Regions from separate parts of the Pseudomonas sp. S35 genome, predicted to be linked through region 4. Evidence: predicted binding sites of a transcription regulator. Region 4 holds the regulator's gene; each other region holds the start of a gene.
The links. Region 4 encodes sigma-54, which starts transcription at its own class of promoters, with help from an activator protein. Its sites were predicted from a motif close to ANTGGCATNNANNTTGCTNT; they were not measured.
Positions count from the first base shown of each region.

Region 1: the regulator sigma-54 is predicted to act here: its motif matches at 3,011-3,030, upstream of PspS35_RS20710 (flagellar hook-length control protein FliK).
Region 2: the regulator sigma-54 is predicted to act here: its motif matches at 1,914-1,933, upstream of PspS35_RS22190 (circularly permuted type 2 ATP-grasp protein).
Region 3: the regulator sigma-54 is predicted to act here: its motif matches at 1,446-1,465, upstream of flgB (flagellar basal body rod protein FlgB).

Region 1 is NZ_CP019431.1:4,642,682-4,647,196, reverse strand. It holds gene fliJ (flagellar export protein FliJ) at 1-428, shown strand, start outside; gene PspS35_RS20725 (STAS domain-containing protein) at 547-852, shown strand; gene PspS35_RS20720 (fused response regulator/phosphatase) at 849-2,567, shown strand; gene PspS35_RS20715 (Hpt domain-containing protein) at 2,598-2,948, shown strand; gene PspS35_RS20710 (flagellar hook-length control protein FliK) at 3,080-4,402, shown strand.
Region 2 is NZ_CP019431.1:4,963,173-4,967,687, forward strand. It holds gene PspS35_RS22185 (alpha-E domain-containing protein) at 1-466, opposite strand, end outside; gene PspS35_RS22190 (circularly permuted type 2 ATP-grasp protein) at 472-1,881, opposite strand; gene PspS35_RS22195 (ribonuclease E inhibitor RraB) at 2,339-2,680, opposite strand; gene PspS35_RS22200 (hypothetical protein) at 2,894-3,130, opposite strand; gene PspS35_RS22205 (START domain-containing protein) at 3,234-3,839, opposite strand; gene PspS35_RS22210 (YkgJ family cysteine cluster protein) at 3,881-4,135, opposite strand; gene PspS35_RS22215 (translation initiation factor 2) at 4,298-4,515, opposite strand, start outside.
Region 3 is NZ_CP019431.1:5,029,450-5,033,964, forward strand. It holds gene flgD (flagellar hook assembly protein FlgD) at 1-532, opposite strand, end outside; gene flgC (flagellar basal body rod protein FlgC) at 549-992, opposite strand; gene flgB (flagellar basal body rod protein FlgB) at 996-1,403, opposite strand; gene cheR (protein-glutamate O-methyltransferase CheR) at 1,637-2,464, opposite strand; gene PspS35_RS22525 (chemotaxis protein CheV) at 2,508-3,440, opposite strand; gene flgA (flagellar basal body P-ring formation chaperone FlgA) at 3,521-4,285, shown strand; gene flgM (flagellar biosynthesis anti-sigma factor FlgM) at 4,426-4,515, shown strand, end outside.
Region 4 is NZ_CP019431.1:1,152,830-1,157,344, forward strand. It holds gene rapZ (RNase adapter RapZ) at 1-676, opposite strand, end outside; gene ptsN (PTS IIA-like nitrogen regulatory protein PtsN) at 679-1,143, opposite strand; gene raiA (ribosome-associated translation inhibitor RaiA) at 1,153-1,458, opposite strand; gene PspS35_RS05150 (RNA polymerase factor sigma-54) at 1,534-3,027, opposite strand; gene lptB (LPS export ABC transporter ATP-binding protein) at 3,225-3,950, opposite strand; gene lptA (lipopolysaccharide transport periplasmic protein LptA) at 3,950-4,483, opposite strand; gene lptC (LPS export ABC transporter periplasmic protein LptC) at 4,470-4,515, opposite strand, start outside.

The sequences.
Region 1 (4,515 bases), 3.1 Mb from region 4:
GCTTGGCTCCCGTGGTGGACATGGCCGAAAAGGCCGAAAAAACCGCCGTCCAGCGCCTGGGTTACTTCCAAGGCCAAGTGCGCCTGGCGGAAAGCAAGCTGGGCGACCTGGAGCGTTTTCGCGGCGAATACCAGCAACAGTGGATCGAGCGCGGCACTAAGGGCGTTTCCGGCCAGTGGCTGATGGGTTACCAGGGCTTTCTCAACCAGCTGGAAACCGCCGTGGGCCAACAGCGCCAAAGCCTGGCCTGGCACCAGAACAACCTCGATAAAGCCCGCGAGAGCTGGCAAGAGGCGTTTGCCCGCGTCGAAGGCCTGCGCAAGCTGGTGCAGCGCTACATCGACGAGGCGCGGGCGCTGGAAGACAAGCGTGAGCAGAAGTTACTGGACGAGTTGTCCCAGCGCATGCCGCGCCAATCACAGTACTGAATGTTGTAGCAGCCTTGATGTGGGAGGGGGCTTGCTGCCACATTTGACTTGCTGTGTTGCTGGTATCCCATTCGCCTGCTACACCTTGTGTTTATGCCAATGACAAGGAAGCAGTCGTATGTCAGTCGAGTCAGAAGTATCCCTGGATGGGAAGAAGTTGACGATCGCAATCAAAGGCCGGTTCGACTTTGGCAGCCACCAGACGTTTCGTGAGTCTTACGAGCGCTTCTACAAAGTGCCTGAGCTGTACGTGGTCGACCTGAAAGAAACCACCTACATGGACAGTTCCGCCCTGGGCATGCTCTTGCTGCTGCGCGATCACGCGGGTGGGGATGACGCGCAGGTCAACGTGATCAACACCAGTTCGGATGTGCGCAAGATTCTCGCCATCTCCAATTTCGACAAACTGTTCGATATCAATTGAGCGCCCTGGCCCCTGCGGTTGAGCCGCTGACGATCCTGATTGCCGACGACAACGCCGCCGATCTTCTGTTGCTGTCGACCATTGTGCGGCGCCAGGGTCATCACGTACTTACTGCCACCAACGGCGAGGAAGCCGTTGAGGTCTTTGCCCGCGAGCGCCCGCAACTGGTGTTGATGGATGCACTGATGCCGGTGATGGATGGCTACGGCGCCGCGCGCTGGATCAAGCAACTGGCGGGGGAAGAACTGGTCCCCATTATTTTCCTCACCTCCCTGCGCGAAAGCGCCGCCCTGGCCGAGTGCCTGGATGCCGGCGGCGATGACTTCCTGCCCAAGCCCTATAACCAACTGATCCTGGCAGCCAAGATCAACGCCATGGACCGCCTGCGTCGTCTGCAAGCTACGGTGTTGCAACAGCGCGACCAGATCGCCAGGCACCATGACTACTTGCTGCATGAACAGCGGGTGGCCAAGGCGGTGTTCGACAAGGTCGCCCACTCCGGCTGTATCAACGCCGCGCCGAATATCCGCTACCTGCAATCGCCCTATGCGCTGTTCAACGGCGATTTGCTGCTGGCGGCCTACACGCCTTCGGGCGACATGCACGTATTGCTCGGCGATTTCACCGGCCACGGTTTGCCGGCGGCGGTGGGGGCCATGCCCTTGGCGGAAGTGTTCTACGGCATGACCGCCAAGGGCTACGGCCTGGCGCAGACCCTGCGGGAGATGAACGCCAAGCTCAAGCGCATCCTGCCGGTGGATATGTTCTGCTGCGCCACCCTGTTGTGCCTGAGCACCGAGCGACGGGTGGTGGAAGTGTGGAACGGCGGCATGCCCGACGGCTATGTGCATGAGGTCGCCACCGGCAAGCGTACGCCGCTGCAATCGCGGCATTTGCCGTTGGGGGTGCTGTCGGCGCAAGCCTTTGATGACCGCACCGAAGTCTGGCCCATGGCGTTGGGTGATCGGGTGTTCCTGCTGTCTGATGGCGTGCTGGATACCGCCGATGCCAACGATCAATTGTTTGGCGCCGAACGCTTGCAGCAGGTGTTTGCAGCCAACAGCCAGCCCAATCGACTGTTCGAGGACATCGAGCAGGCCTTGGCGGCGTTCCGTGGCGAAGCGCGGGATGACGTAAGCATGGTCGAGATTACCCTGCAGGCCGGCCAGTCGTTGCGGGCGACGGGGCCGCTGTATGCCGACAGTGGTCAGTCATGCCCGCTGGATTGGTCGGTGAGCTTCGAGTTTCGCGCCGAGACGCTCAAGCGTTACAACCCGTTGCCCTATTTGCTGCAACTGCTGCTGGAGATTCATGGCCTGCGCGAGCAGAGCGGGGCGCTCTACAGTGTCATGGCCGAGCTGTACTCCAATGCCCTGGAACATGGCGTATTGGGCCTGGATTCGCGGCTAAAACGCGATGCCGAGGGTTTTGCCGAGTATTATCGCCAGCGCAATGATCGCCTGGCCCAGTTGAACAGCGGTTACGTGCGGGTGCATGTGCAAGTGGTGCCGACCGAGGCGGGCGGCAAAATGACCCTGCGCCTGGAAGACAGCGGGCCGGGTTTCGATGTGGAGCAGATGCTGGCCCGGCCGCTGGATCTCGATCGTCTGTCTGGCCGAGGCCTGAGCCTGGTGCGCCAATTGAGCAGCGAGGTGCGCTGGTCCGACGGCGGGCGCAGTGTGTGCGTGGAGTTTTGCTGGGGGGCTCTGGCATAATCCGCCGATTCTTGATCAAGGAGCGAGCAAGTGGCTGATATTCATATGGACCCGCAGGTCTTGTCGGGTTTGCAGGAAGTGATGGAAGGCGAATACCCCAAATTGCTGGATACCTTTCTTGATGACTCCCAGAGGCGCGTCGAGGCGCTGCGCCAGGCGCGCGATGATGCCAAGGCGTTGGGCCAGATTGCGCACAGTTTCAAGGGCAGCAGCGGGAATCTCGGAGCGCTGCGCTTGGCGGAGCTTTGCCGGCGCCTGGAAGATGGCTCGGTCGAACCTGTCCAGGTGGACCTGGGTGGGCTGGTCGACGAGATTGACCAGGAGTTCGCGCTGGTTCGACCGTTGTATGAGCATGAGCGGGAGCGCTTTGCCGGGGTTTGATTGAGTCCCTATCCGTTGCTGCGGTAACGGATATATCCACCTGAAACCCACAATCCAAAAAAACTGGCCCAACTCTTGCTCTATCTCCAGGGACTGCATCCCCGACCCCCATGCAGTGGAGACCTTTACCTATGTCAGTCGCCCCCAATTCGCTTCTTCAGGCTGCCCCTGCGGCCAAGCCTCAAGCGCCCGCCGCCAATCCACCGGTCGCGGCTGCGGACCCACGGGACAAGGGCCCTGGCTTCGCTCAGGTGTTCGCCAGCCAAGGCTCGAAACCTTCGGTAAAAACCGACGACAACTCGGCCAAGCCCGCGCGCGACAAGCCTGCCGATGCCAGCGCCAAACCGGCTGCCGGCACCGACAAGCCTGCCGCCAGTACACCGGCGGTTGCCGATAGCGGCAATACCTTGCCTGCCAAGACGTCCGACGACAGTGCCAACAAGGATGACGACGGGCCCGCCGACCCGGCACTGGCGCAGCAGCCTGCGCCGGAGCCCGTCGTCGACCCGGCCATGATTGCGGCGGTCACACCGGTGGTCGTGCCCGTGGAAACCCCGGCGCCCGCGCCTGCCGCCAAGGACGACAAGGCCCAGCCTGTGGTCGCTGCGCCAATCGCGGCAACCGAGGAGGCCAAGCCGGCGTTCGATCCTGAAGCCGACCCGTTGGATGCGATGCCAGCCGTGCGCTTGGCAATGGAGCAGGGCGGGCATGTGTCGGCCAGCAGCCAGGCACCGGTCAAGACCGCACCGACGACCAGCCAGGATCAGCCAACTGCCGCACAGAATTTTGCCGCTGGCCTGGCCACGATGGTCGACCAGCAAGCCACCAAGGACAGCACGGACCAGGGCGGCGACAAGGCCTTCGGCGGCTTGATCGAAGATGGCCTCAAAGACTTGAAGAGCGCCAGCAGCGACACTCGGGTCGATGACTTCGCCAATCGCCTGGCGGCATTGACCCAGGCGGCGACGCCGAGAACCGCCAACGCCTTGCCGCCAGTTGCGAATGCACCGCTGGCCATGCACCAGAGCGGCTGGACCGACGAGATCGTCAACCGCGTGATGTACCTGTCCAGCGCCAACCTCAAGTCGGCGGAGATCCAGTTGCAGCCGGCTGAACTCGGGCGCCTGGATATCAAGGTCAACATGACGGCCGACCAGCAGGCCCAGGTCAATTTCATGAGCGCCCACCCGGTGGTGCGTGAAGCCCTGGAAAGCCAATCTGGCCGTCTGCGGGAGATGTTTGCGCAGCAGGGCATGGGGCAGGTGGACGTGAACGTGTCCGACCAGTCCCGTGGTCAGGAGCAGCAGCAACAACAAGCCCAGACCAGTGGCGTGAGTCGCGCTGGGCGCGGTGGTGATAGCGGCGACAGCGGCAACCACATTGATGTGGCTGAAGCCGTGGCACCCGTGACTTCTACAGTGATCGGCTCCAGCGCCGTCGATTACTACGCCTGACTCAAACCTCGCGCAGGTCAAAATGTGGGAGGGGGCTTGCCCCCGATAGCGGTGTGTCAGTGGCAGCTATAGTTGCTGGCACCCTGCAATCGGGGGCAAGCCCCTCCCACATT
Region 2 (4,515 bases), 2.8 Mb from region 4:
GCATGATGGTGCCGTAGGTCGCACCCCGAAACAGATGGGAGCGTTCCTTGACCCACTCACAGAAGCGGCTCATGCCGTAGCGGCTAAGGCCTTGCTGGGCGATATCACGAATATCCAACCACGTGGCGTTGATGTTTTCCCACATGTCGGCGGTAATTCGCCCACGCACCGCATGGGCACTGGCCCGCGCCGCGCCGAGGCAGCTGTAGATGCTCGCCGGGTTGGCCGCGTCCAGGGCAAAGAAGTGCAGCAGGTGTTCGGCGTGCAATTCACCGTGGCGTTCGCGGTAATCATCCAGCGTGCCAGTGATCAGCAGCGGCATCGCCAGTTCGTGCAGGCCATCGCCGCGCCCGTCCTGGGGCATCAGCGACAGCGAATAGCTGACATCGAGCATGCGCGCGAGGTTTTCGGCGCGCTCCAGATAGCGCGACATCCAGTACAAATCCGAGGCAGTTCTACTCAACATGGCATTCAGTCCTCAACCACCCAGGTGTCTTTGGTGCCGCCGCCCTGGGACGAGTTGACCACCAGCGAACCTTCGCGCAGCGCCACGCGGGTCAAGCCGCCAGGCACCACCCGGGTTTCCTTGCCCGACAGCACAAACGGGCGCAGGTCGATATGCCGCGGGGCGATACCGTTGTCGACAAACGTCGGGCACGTGGATAAACACAGCGTTGGCTGGGCGATATAGGCGTGTGGCTTGGCCTTGATACGCGCACGGAACGCTTCGATTTCCGCCGCCGTGGACGCCGGGCCCACGAGCATGCCGTAGCCGCCGGAACCTTGGGTCTCCTTGACCACCAGGTCTGGCAGGTTAGCCAGCACGTGGGACAATTCGTCAGGTTTACGGCACTGGAAGGTGGGCACGTTCTTGAGGATCGGCTCTTCATCCAGGTAGAAACGGATCATCTCGGTGACAAAGGGGTACACCGATTTGTCATCCGCCACTCCGGTGCCGATGGCGTTGGCCAGCACCACGTTGCCGGAGCGATAGGCCGCCAGCAGGCCGGGCACACCGAGCATGGAGTCAGGGTTGAACGCCAGCGGGTCGAGGAACGCGTCGTCGAGGCGGCGGTAGATCACATCCACGGCCTTGGGGCCGTCGGTGGTGCGCATGAACACGCGGTCGTCGCGCACGAACAGGTCGGCGCCCTCCACCAGTTCCACACCCATTTCCCGGGCGAGGAATGCGTGTTCAAAGAATGCGCTGTTGAAACGCCCCGGCGTCAGTACCACCACGCTGGGGTTATCCAGGGGGCTGGAGCTTTTCAGGGTGTCGAGCAACAGGTTCGGGTAATGGTCGATGGGCGCGATACGCTGGGCAGCGAACAGTTCGGGGAACAGGCGCATCATCATCTTGCGGTCTTCGAGCATGTAGCTCACGCCGCTGGGGGTACGCAGGTTGTCCTCCAGCACGTAGTAAGTACCGTCGCCATCGCGTACGAGGTCGACGCCGGAGACGTGGGAATACAGATCACGGTGCAGGTTCAGGCCCTGCATCGCCAATTGGTATTGCTCGTTGGCCAACACCTGCTCGGCGGGGATGATGCCGGCCTTGATAATGCGCTGCTCGTGGTACAGGTCGGCGAGAAACATATTCAACGCCTTGACCCGCTGGATGCAGCCGCGCTCGACGATTCGCCATTCGCTGGCCGGGATGCTGCGGGGTATGGTGTCGAAGGGAATCAGGCGCTCGGTGCCTTGCTCGTCCCCGTACAGCGTGAAGGTGATCCCGGCGCGGTGAAACAGCAAGTCGGCTTCACGCCGGCGCTGGGCCAGCAGTTCTGCGGGGGTTTCGGCTAACCAGCGGGCGAACTCGCGGTAATGGGGGCGTACCTGCCCTGCCCCGTCGTACATTTCGTCGTAATAAGTGCGGATCATGCCGTACTCCTTGTCACCCGGACGCAAGAACCATCGCAAGGCCCGTGCCAGCGGCATAAACACTTAAAAATCAGTGAGTTAAATAAACGCAAGAACCTGATCGCACCGTCCTGGTGCGCAGAATGCCCGGCGTACCGTCGAGCGCCTCATCACAATGCGGGCTTTGACTATCAACAGCATAGCCAGAGTTGATTTCACTGCCCGACCCAGTCTGCGGATAATCGTCTGCATCCGCTGAACAGGATACGTCCTACAGCCTTAACCATTACGCAACCGGTACCTTGGTGCCTCATGCACCGACCGGCTCCTTCGGTCTTCCCTTTAGGCCACCCTTTTCGGGTGGCTTTTTTTTGGTGCGCGAAACATCCGCACAAGTTCCGCGAGTTTTCAGTGCCCCAAACAAAATCGGCCGACCCAAAGGTCAGCCGATACGCTGCGCTGCTCATAAAATCAATCACTACATGGGTAACCCACGCACCTCCTGCTTGACGCCCCATCCTTCGATGATCCCGCCCAGGGGCTCGACCACCGCCCCAAAGTCTTGCTCGAAATCTCCTATGCCGTCGTAGGTGGCGAACATGATCTTGCTCAGTTCCAAGTACCAGGCGCCATCGTCGCGCGCGCTGACCTGGGCATTCAGGGATTCTCCACGAAACTCACCCGCAGCCCTGCGCGCCCGTTCCTCATCCGGGAAAATGGCGTAGAACTCGATGGGGTGAAAACGTGAAAAGTCGAAACCGCCTTCTTTCATGCGGCGCAGAACGTTGGTGCTGATGTCTTCTTGATAGGCTGTGCTCATGAAACGTCCTCCTCAAACCGATGGATAGACTTTCCGTGCTTCCCGAAGCCCGCACCCTACTGGCGCGAGTACTACGGCAATGACATCACCGCTGGAAAACAAGCATGTAGCTGACAAGACCAGACCTTAGCGATTCATTCGCTGATCTCACTTGCAGAGTAGCGCGAAGCTATCACCTCCACCAGAGGTGCCTGGATGGCATACGGGAAATATTCAGGGGGCGGGAGAGATGTCGAGGATTTGAATGCTGTTCTGGTCTTTGAGGATTTTGACCGTAGGCTCGGGCTTGCGCCCCTCAAGGTCATTGAGGTCCAGTTCGGCGGCCACCGGCACAAGCTTTGCGCGAATCATGTGTGCCGCATCTTCGAGGCTGGGCTTTTGATCGCAGGTGAACTGCTGCACGGAGGTCTCGCCGTGATCATCAACAAAGGTAATCTGCCACGTTTGCATCGGTGCCTCCTCGATAAAGCCCGTGTATGGGCTTACCTTTATCTGGACCTTGAGGGCTGGGCAAACGTTCCACTCAAGGTTGGAGGCACCGGATCACCTGCGCTTATTTTTCAGCGTGTTCCTTGAGGGCTTTCAAGGTGTTGAACGGAGCGTCCACCACAAACTTGTTGGCCAGCCACGAAGGCACGCTGCCGCCTGGCTCGGTGTGGACCTGGTAGGTCACTTCGGTCTGGTTATCACCCTTGGGGACCAGCTTCCAGAAGCCTTCGACCTGCGCCACACGCACGTAGCCTTTTTCTTCCGGCTTGTAGGTAGGTACGCCCTGCAAGGTGCGGGTTACGCTGCCATCGGCGTTTTTGGTGGTGGTGACATGGATATACGAATCACGATCGGTCACCGGGAACGGCGCCTTGAACTGGGTATAGGTCCAAGCCTCATCGCCCTTCTTATCCACCAGTTTCTGGGATTTGCACTCGTGAATCCATGAACACGCACCCGCCACGTCTTCTTGCAGGGCCTGGATCTTGGCCACCGGCGCGTTGATCACGGTGACACCGCGATACGCCTTGTATTTGGAACCGGCAACTTCGCTAAGCGAGATCTTGATGCCGTCTTCATCCTTCGCGACTTGCCAATCCTCAGCCTGGGCAGTGGCAGCAAACAACACCGTAAACCCGCACAGCACAGCCATTCGTTTCAGCGAACCCATTGTTGTATTCCTTATTGTTGACGTTCCGATAGTAAAGCCCATCAAGCCGCCGTCATCTGCTCCCACCAGCCGATCAACCGGATCGCATCGGCCTGGTCGGTGCCACAGACATCGATATCCGCCTTGAAATCACTGCACACTGCCGGGCGCTCTGGTTGCCCGAACAGCTGGCACAGTTGTTCGACCGACAGGTGCAGGCAGCGTTCGCCTGCCGGTTTGCCATTGGGCATTCCCGGTAACGGCGAACTGATGGAGGGGGCGATGCAGCAGGCGCCACAGCCTTCACGGCAATTCATGACCAGCAGGTCCTCGACGACTCAATAGGGATGGCCGGGCTAGAGTACGCCCTTAAACAGCCGTTTTAAAATGGTGTAACAGGGGTTTTTCGCACAAAACAAACGTGACCGACCAGTCTGCGACAGATGGTCAGCCGCTGGCGTCACGCGAGCAGGAAAAGTTTACTGCTTGAACTCGAATTCCAACGCTGCGCCTTCCACATCGCGCCGCTCTTCGTTGCGCAGTTGCAGCTTCATCTCATTGCTGAGCAAACGGCCGTTGATCTGGAACGCGCTGTTATCGGTAGGCTTTTCACCGAACATCGGTGGCAGCAATGGCACGCTCTTGGGCCTGGGCATCGTGCCAAGGGGTTGCAAGTGCCTGACCATGTCCGAAGGCA
Region 3 (4,515 bases), 2.7 Mb from region 4:
GAGCAACCTCACCCGCGTCGTTCTTGCCATCCCAGATGAAGTCCGATGTACCGGCGCTCTGGGCACCCATGTCGATGGTGCGCACCACGTTGCCGTCTTTGTCGGTGATCTTGATGGCGACGTTGCCGGTAGCTGCAGTCACCGCCACCGAGCCGGTCATGCTCTTGCTGGTATCCACCAGCGCCTTGTCGGTCTGGGTGATGATCGAACGTCCCACCAGCGACGAAGCCTGCAGCGCTTGCGACGAGCTGAAGTTGCTGGAGATGTTGTTCACCGAGTCATTCAGGGTATTGATGCCTTCCAGACTGCTGAACTGCGCCAGCTGGGCCACGAATGCACCGTTGTCCTGAGGCGACAGCGGGTTCTGGTTTTTCAGCTGGGTGACCAGCAGTTGCAAGAATGCATCCTTGCCCAACGACTGATTGCCGGTAGCAGCAGAAGCCGTGCTCGCGACATTGTTTGTTGCAGTGCTGACCTTGGAATTGAAAAGGTCCTGGACTGCCGAATTAGTAGACGTATCAACGATGGCCATTATTTGGCGCCCCTTATCACTGACCCAGGGTCAGGACCTTCTGCATCATGGTTTTGGCGGTGTTCATCATTTCCGCGTTGGTCTGGAACGAGCGGCTGGCGGAAATCATGTCGGCCATTTCCTCGACCACGTTGACGTTCGGGTAGTAGACGTAGCCTTTTTCGTTCGCCGCCGGGTGATTGGGCTCGTAGCGGGCTTCGAGGTTGCTCTGGTCTTCGACGACGCCGAGCACCTGCACACCTTTGCCGGCAGCGTCCTGTTCCTGGAACAGCGAGTCGCTGCCGCCGTTCTGGCCGGCCTGGAACATGGTGGCGAATACCGGGTGACGGGCACGGTAAGTCTGGTCAATGCTCGAAGACACGGTCTCGGCGTTGGCGATGTTACTGGCGACGGTGTTCAGACGCGTGGTCTGAGCGCTCATGCCACTACCGGCAATATTGAAAACACTGGACAGGGACATGGCTTACTCTCCACGCAGGGCTGACATCAGCCCTTTGAATTTGCTGTTGAGCAGGGTAAAGCTGGCCTGAAAGTTCACCGAGTTCTCGGCGTAGGCCGATTGCTCCAACTGTGCGTCGACGGTGTTCTGGTCGATCGACGGCTGCATCGGCGTGCGATACAGCAGCGACTCGTCACCACTGCTCAGGCCTTGCGCTTCGATATGACGATTGTTGGTCATGTTCAAGGCGAAGGTGCCGTTCTTGTTCTTGTCCTGCTGTGCAGCGAGCACGGCGGAGAAGTCCAGGTCCCGAGCCTTGTAGTTCGGGGTATCGGCGTTGGCAATGTTGTTGGCCAGGACTTCGGCACGCTGGGCGCGAAAACCCAGGGCTTGTTCGTGGATACCGAGCGCTTTATCGAAGCTGATGCTCATGGCGGAAACCTTTAGGCTGACCTGCTATTCGTTAACTGGGTTATAGCAAGGCGCATGCCAGTTTCTGAAAAGCCCATGAATCAAGGGTTTGCGAGGAGGTTGCCGGTGGCAATGCCAGAAAAGCGGCAACGGGTTTCCGCGTGGCGCCAGTAAAGCGGCAATGGGGAGTTGCCGCTTTCGCGCAACTTGCCGCAGAAACAAAGGTGGGAGGGGGCTTATCCCCTCCCACATTATTATTTGGCCTGGTAGATGATCCCAGGGCTGCATTGCACCATCTGGAAATGATCCGGCAAACCATTGAGCGCCTCGGATGCACCGAGGAACAAGTAACCGCCACGCTTGAGGGTGCCGTGGATGCGCAACAGGATGTCTTTCTTCACTTCTGCCGAAAAGTAGATCAGTACGTTGCGGCAGAACACCATGTCGAACTTGCCCAGGCTGGCGTAGCTGTCGAGCAGGTTGAACGAGCGAAACTCCACACGACTCTTGATCGGCGCCTTGATGGCCCAACGCCCCGCCCCTTTGGGGTCGAAGTAACGCTGCAGGCGCTCCTGGGACAAGCCACGGCCCAGGGCCAGGCTGTCGTACTCGCCAGTCTTGCAGTTGGTGAGCATGGTGCCCGACAAGTCAGTGGCAACAATTTGTGCCCCGGCTTTCAACTGGCCCATGTTGGTCCGCTCGAACTCATCGATGGACATCGAGATCGAATACGGTTCCTGCCCCGAAGAACAGGCCGCCGACCAGATACGCAGACGCTGGCCCGGGCTGGCCTTGATGGCCTCCGGCAGCACTTTGCTCTTGAGCACTTCAAAGGGGTAGGTATCACGAAACCACAGGGTTTCGTTGGTGGTCATGGCATCGACCACCATCTCTTTGAGGCCACTGCGCGGCTGACCCTGGATCCGTTGGACCAACTCGCCCAGGGACTTGATACCCTGCTGCTCCATCAGTTTGTTAAGACGGCTGGATACCAGGTACTGCTTGTTTTCACCGAGCAATATGCCACAGGCTTTTTCCAGGAAGACCCGGAACTGTTCAAAATCCAAATTACCCGTAGACACTGATACCGCCTCTAAAATCGTATGACCGCCAAGGGGGAAACCCTTAGCTGTGATCTGCTGCCTTGATCCGGTCGACTACCCGGGATGCCAGGTCATCAGGACGGAATTTGGCCAGGAAGTCATCGGCACCGACCTTCTTGACCATCGCCTGGTTGAATACGCCCGACAACGAAGTATGCAGGATGATATGCAGTTTTTGCATGCGTGGATCGCTGCGTATCTCAGCCGTGAGGGTGTAGCCGTCCATTTCCGGCATCTCGATGTCGGAGATCATCATCAAGAATTCTTCTTCCGGTTTCTTGCCTTCATCCACCAGCTTGCGCAGGTAATCCAGCGCCTGGCGGCCGTCATTGAGCGCCACCACATCCACACCCACGGTTTGCAGGCAACGTGTCACCTGCTTGCGCGCCACCGAGGAGTCATCCACCGTCAGCACACGCAACGACACGGCTTTATGCGCGGTCTCTGCATCGACCACGCCCACCGAGATGTTTTCGGAGGTCGGGGCGACTTCGGCGAGGATCTTCTCCACGTCGATGATTTCCACCAGTTGGTTATCGACCCGCGTCACCGCCGTGAGGTAGTGATCGCGACCGGTGCCCTTGGGTGGCGGATGGATCTCTTCCCAGTTCATGTTGACGATGCGCTCCACCGAGCGCACCAGGAAACCCTGGGTCTTGGTGTTGTACTCGGTGATGATCACGAACGGGTTCTCGCGGTCCTGCAGGCCAGCCGAACCGGTGGCCAGGGCCAGGTCAAGAATCGGGATGGTCGCGCCACGGATGTTGGCCACGCCACACACCACCGGGCTGGACTTGGGCATGATCGTCAGCTTGGGACATTGCAGCACTTCCCGCACCTTGAACACGTTGATGCCATATAGCTGTTTGCCATCCAGGCGAAAAAGCAACAACTCCAGGCGATTCTGCCCTACCAGCTGTGTGCGCTGGTTTACTGAATCCATTACACCTGCCATGCCCAGACTCCTACGCTAAACCTTTGAGGGTGCGACGCGCACCCAACACTAAACGGCACGAGCTTTGCTATTTGTTGGCCATGGACATTAAAACGACAGTTTCCCGACGCCTTCGATTCCCACGTTACCGCAGATTGCTCTGCGTCACGGTGGCGCTGCTTGCTTTGGGCCTGAACACCGCGGCCCGCGCAGACAACGTCACCTTGCCTGATCTACTTATCGGCGTCACTCAGGGGTTTCTTGAGTTCACTGTAGAAGATTATCTGGCGACCACCCAGACACCAGGCCGTTATGAAATCCAGGTCAACCAACTGGACCCACGCCTGCGCATGCCCATGTGCGACAAGGAATTGACAGCCACCCTGGAAAGCCCTGCCCAGCCCATCGGCCGCGTGACCGTGCGGGTACGCTGCGACGGCGCCTCGCCCTGGACGGTGTTCGTGCCCGCGCAGGTCAAACTGTTCCGCGATGTAGTGGTAGTGGCACGCCCGCTCAAACGCACCGGCATCATCGGTTTTGAAGACGTTGTGTTGCGTGAACGCGACATCAGCCAGATCAGCCAGGGCTACCTGACCACCTTGGATCAGGCCATCGGGCAGAAACTGACCCGACCAGTGGTCACCGACCAGGTGATCACCTTGGTGCATTTGGAACAGGCCGAAGTGATTCGCAAGGGCGATCAAGTGGTGATTTCCGCCAGCAGTGGCGCGCTGAACGTGAAGATGCCCGGCGAAGCGCTGTCCAACGGCGGCATGAGTGAACAGATTCGCGTCAAGAACCTCAACTCCAACCGCGTGATCAAGGCGCGGGTGACAGCCCCAGGGCAAGTCGAGGTCGCTTTATAGATTACTGGTACAGGACGCTGGGTTTTCCTACACTGTGCACGAGGTATCCCGTGCGTAGATTTATTGTCATTTGCGCCTAAAGTTTGTCCGGGTATGGCCGAAAACATGGCAAGCGTCCAAATACCCAGAGGTTTTTTATCATGGTCATCGATTTCAGTCGTTTAAATAACACCCCGGCAACGTCAGGCACTACGCGTACCACCGGCACCAAGGAAAGCGTAGAAGCCAAG
Region 4 (4,515 bases):
CCTGGAACATCTCCTCCACATCCGGCTGCGCGGCCAGGTACTCCGCCACAGGTTGGTCCAGCCCGGACTGGTCGCGTAATTCGGGTTTCCAGTAGGGGTTGGGCAAGCAGCGCACGTCGAACACCAGGTCCGCATCCACTGGCATGCCACGCTTGAAGCCGAACGACTCGACGAGAAATGCCGTGCCAGGCTCTGGCTGGTTCAGCAGGCGCAACTTGATGGCATCGCGCAACTGGTACAGGTTGAGGCTGGTGGTGTTGATCTTGAGGTCGGCGAGGTCAATTATCGGACCCAGCAACTTGGTTTCGTCCTCGATGGCTTCGGCCAGAGAACGGTGAGGGCTGCTGAGTGGATGGCGGCGACGGGTTTCAGAGAAGCGTTTGAGCAGCGTCTCTTCGTCGGCATCCAGGTACAGCACATCACAATGAATGTGCTTGGCGCGTACCTCTTCAAGCAATTGTGGGAATCGCTCAAGGTGGCTAGGCAGGTTGCGGGCGTCAATCGAGACGGCGACCAGGGGTTGCGCCAGTTCGGTATGGATCAGCGCGCGTTCCGCCAGTTCCGGCAGCAGGCCAGCTGGAAGGTTGTCTATGCAATAGAAACCGTTGTCCTCAAGAACGTTGAGGGCGGTACTTTTACCCGAGCCAGAGCGGCCGCTGACGATGATCAAACGCATGATTACTGCCCGTTCTGTTCATCCAGGACAACTTGATACAGCGCCTCGTTGCTGCTGGCGCTGCGCAGTTTGTCGCGCACTTCCTTGCGGTCGAGCATGCTGGCGATCTGCCGGAGCAGTTCCAGGTGCGCATCGGTGGCTGCTTCCGGAACCAGCAGAACGAACAGCAGGTCAACCGGGGCGCCGTCGATGGCATCGAAGTCAATGGGGGCTTCAAGGTGCAGCAGGGCGCTGACGGGCGTTTCGCAGCCCTTGAGGCGGCAGTGAGGAATGGCGATGCCGTTGCCAAAACCCGTGGAGCCGAGTTTTTCACGGGCGATCAGCGCATCGAAGACGTCTTGCATCTCCAGGCTCGGCACTTCACGTGCGATCAGGTTGGCAATTTGTTCGAGTGCTTTCTTTTTACTGCCGCCCGGCACGTTCACGAGGGAACGGCCGGGGGTCAGGATGGTTTCAAGTCGGATCATTGGGGGGAGTTAACGACCTGTACCTTGCATCAGGTGCAGATTCTTTTCCTTATGCTTTATGAGTTGGCGGTCCAGCTTGTCGTAGAGCGAGTCAATCGCCGCGTACATGTCTTCATGTTCCGCATTGGCGACGAGCTTGGCATTCGGTACGTGCAGGGTGGCCTCGATTTTCTGCTTCAGCTTATCGACCTCCATGATGACCTGCACGTTGGTGATCTTGTCAAAATGCCCCGCCAGCTTGTTCAGCTTGCTCTCGGTGTATTCACGCAGGGGTTTGGTGACTTCCAGCTGGTGTCCACTGATGTTGACTTGCATACAGCTTCTCCTTCGTTGCCAGTGCATAAAGCGACAGGCAAAAGTGCCTGCCACTGGAACGCTGTGGCCCGCCCGTCACATCAAACGCTTACGCTCGCTGGAAGGCGCGATCCCAAGGGATTCGCGGTACTTGGCGACGGTTCGACGGGCGACCTGAATGCCTTGTGCTTCCAGTAAACCAGCGATCTTGCTGTCACTCAACGGCTTTTTCTGATTTTCCGCAGCAACCAGTTTTTTGATGATCGCGCGGATTGCCGTGGACGAGCATTCACCGCCCTCGGAGGTGCTTACATGGCTGGAGAAAAAGTATTTCAGCTCATATATGCCACGTGGGGTATGCATGAATTTTTGCGTGGTCACTCGGGAAATCGTTGATTCGTGCATGCCTACCGCTTCGGCGATGTCATGCAGAACCAGCGGCTTCATTGCTTCGTCACCGTACTCCAGAAAGCCGCGCTGATGCTCGACGATCTGGGTAGCAACTTTCATCAAGGTTTCGTTGCGGCTTTGCAGGCTCTTGATGAACCAGCGCGCTTCCTGCAACTGGTTGCGCATGAAGGTATTGTCGGCGCTGGTGTCGGCCCGGCGAACAAAACCTGCATATTGCGGGTTGACCCGCAGGCGTGGCACCGACTCTTGGTTCAGCTCCACCAGCCACCGCTCGTTATCCTTGCGCACGATCACGTCAGGGACTACGTATTCGGCTTCGCTGGACTCGATCTGTGAGCCAGGGCGCGGGTTGAGGCTCTGCACCAGTTCGATCACTTGGCGCAGGTCGTCTTCCTTGAGCTTCATGCGGCGCATCAACTGGCTGTAGTCGCGGCTGCCCAGCAGGTCGATATAGTCGGTGACCAGGCGCTGTGCTTCAGTGAGCCATTGGGTTTTAGCGGGCAGCTGTCGCAGTTGCAGCAGCAGGCATTCGCCAAGGGTGCGGGCGCCGATGCCGGCAGGCTCGAATTGTTGGATGCGGTGAAGGACGGCTTCGATTTCGTCCAGCTCGATGTCGAGTTCCGGGTCAAACGCCTCAAGAATTTCTTCGAGTGTCTCGTCCAGATAACCCTGGTTATTGATGCAATCGATCAGGGTCACGGCGATCAGGCGGTCGGTATCCGACATCGGTGCAAGGTTCAGTTGCCACAACAGATGGCTCTGCAGGCTTTCGCCGGCGGAGGTGCGGGTGGTGAAGTCCCACTCGTCGTCGTCGTTGCTGGGCAGGCTGCTGGCGCTGGTCTGATAGACGTCCTCCCAGGCGGTGTCTACCGGGAGCTCGTTGGGAATGCGTTCGTTCCAGTCACCTTCCTCAAGGTTGTCCACCGTAGGGGCGGTTTCCTGATAGGACGGTTCCTGCACGTCGGCATTGGGTTTTTGCTCGATGTTGTCAGCCAATGGGTCTGCATTGTCGAAGTCGTCGCCTTCTTCCTGGCGTTCGAGCATCGGATTGGACTCCAGGGCCTCCTGGATTTCCTGTTGCAGGTCCAGGGTCGACAATTGGAGCAGGCGGATGGCCTGTTGCAGCTGCGGTGTCATCGTCAGCTGCTGGCCCATTCTCAGGACTAGCGATGGTTTCATGGCAGGGGCTTAACACCTTATTCGCCGGCGCAATGCGCCATCCACGACAGGGCGCGTGAGCGCCAAACATAAGCAAATTATATGCCTGATATCGAGGGCTTTGCCTAGAGCGCGGTAACAATAAAAATCCGGAGGTCTTCATTGGTTCCCGCGCAGTGGGCAAACGACCTGCCGCCGCCGTGTTCTTGCGCGTGGCTTTACAGGCGGAACTCGTGACCCAGGTACACTTCCTTGACCAGTTCGTTGGCCAGGATGGTCGCGGAATCACCTTCGGCGATCAGTTGACCATCGTTGACGATATAAGCGGTTTCGCAGATATCGAGGGTTTCACGCACGTTGTGGTCGGTGATCAATACACCGATTCCCTTCGCCTTGAGGTGATGGATGATCTGCTTGATGTCGCCGACCGAGATCGGGTCGACGCCTGCAAACGGTTCGTCCAGCAGGATGAACTTGGGGGCGGTGGCCAGGGCGCGGGCGATTTCCACGCGACGACGTTCGCCACCGGACAGGCTCATGCCAAGGTTGTCGCGAATGTGGTTGATGTGGAATTCCTGCAGCAGGCTTTCCAGTTCCTTGCGGCGGCCATCGCGGTCGAGCTCCTTGCGGGTCTCGAGGATCGCCATGATGTTGTCGGCAACCGACAGTTTGCGGAAGATCGACGCTTCTTGTGGAAGATAGCCGATACCGGCACGGGCGCGGCCGTGCATCGGCTGGTGGCTGACATCCAGGTCGTCGATCAGTACGCGACCCTGGTCCGCCTGGACCAGGCCGACGATCATATAGAAGCAGGTGGTCTTGCCGGCGCCGTTGGGGCCGAGCAGGCCGACGATCTGGCCGCTGTCGATCGACAGGCTGACGTCGCGCACGACCTGACGGCTTTTATAGGCCTTGGCCAGATGCTGGGCTTTCAGGGTTGCCATTACTCGGCCTTCTTCTTCGGCTGGATAACCATGTCGATGCGTGGGCGTGGCGCAGTTACCTTGGTGCCATTGGCGCGGCCGGCGTTGGCAACCTGCTTCACGGTGTCATAAGTGATTTTTTCACCTTCCGTGGAGTTGCCATCTGGACTGAGCACCTTGGCCTGGTCGATCAGCACGATACGATTCTGCTGGGCATGATACTGGATGGTCTTGCCGTAGCCCTTCATCGGGCCGGTGTCGGTGGCGGACTGCTTCTGTTCGAAGTAAGCCAGGTTGCCCACCGAGGTCACGACGTCGATGTCACCGGCTTGGGTGCGCGTCAGTGTCACGGTATTACCGGTGATCTTCATCGACCCTTGGGTGATGATGACGCCGCCGGTATAGGTGGCAACACCTTGCTTGTCATCCAACTGCGCATCATCAGCAGAAATGTGGATCGGCTGCTGGCTATCGTTCGGCAGAGCCCAGGCGCTCACGCTTCCCAGTGCTGCGCCCAAGCCGAGCAAAATAGGGAGAGTTTTAACGAGCCTCATACTGTCCTCTTACGTTCGATAGCAGGTGTATC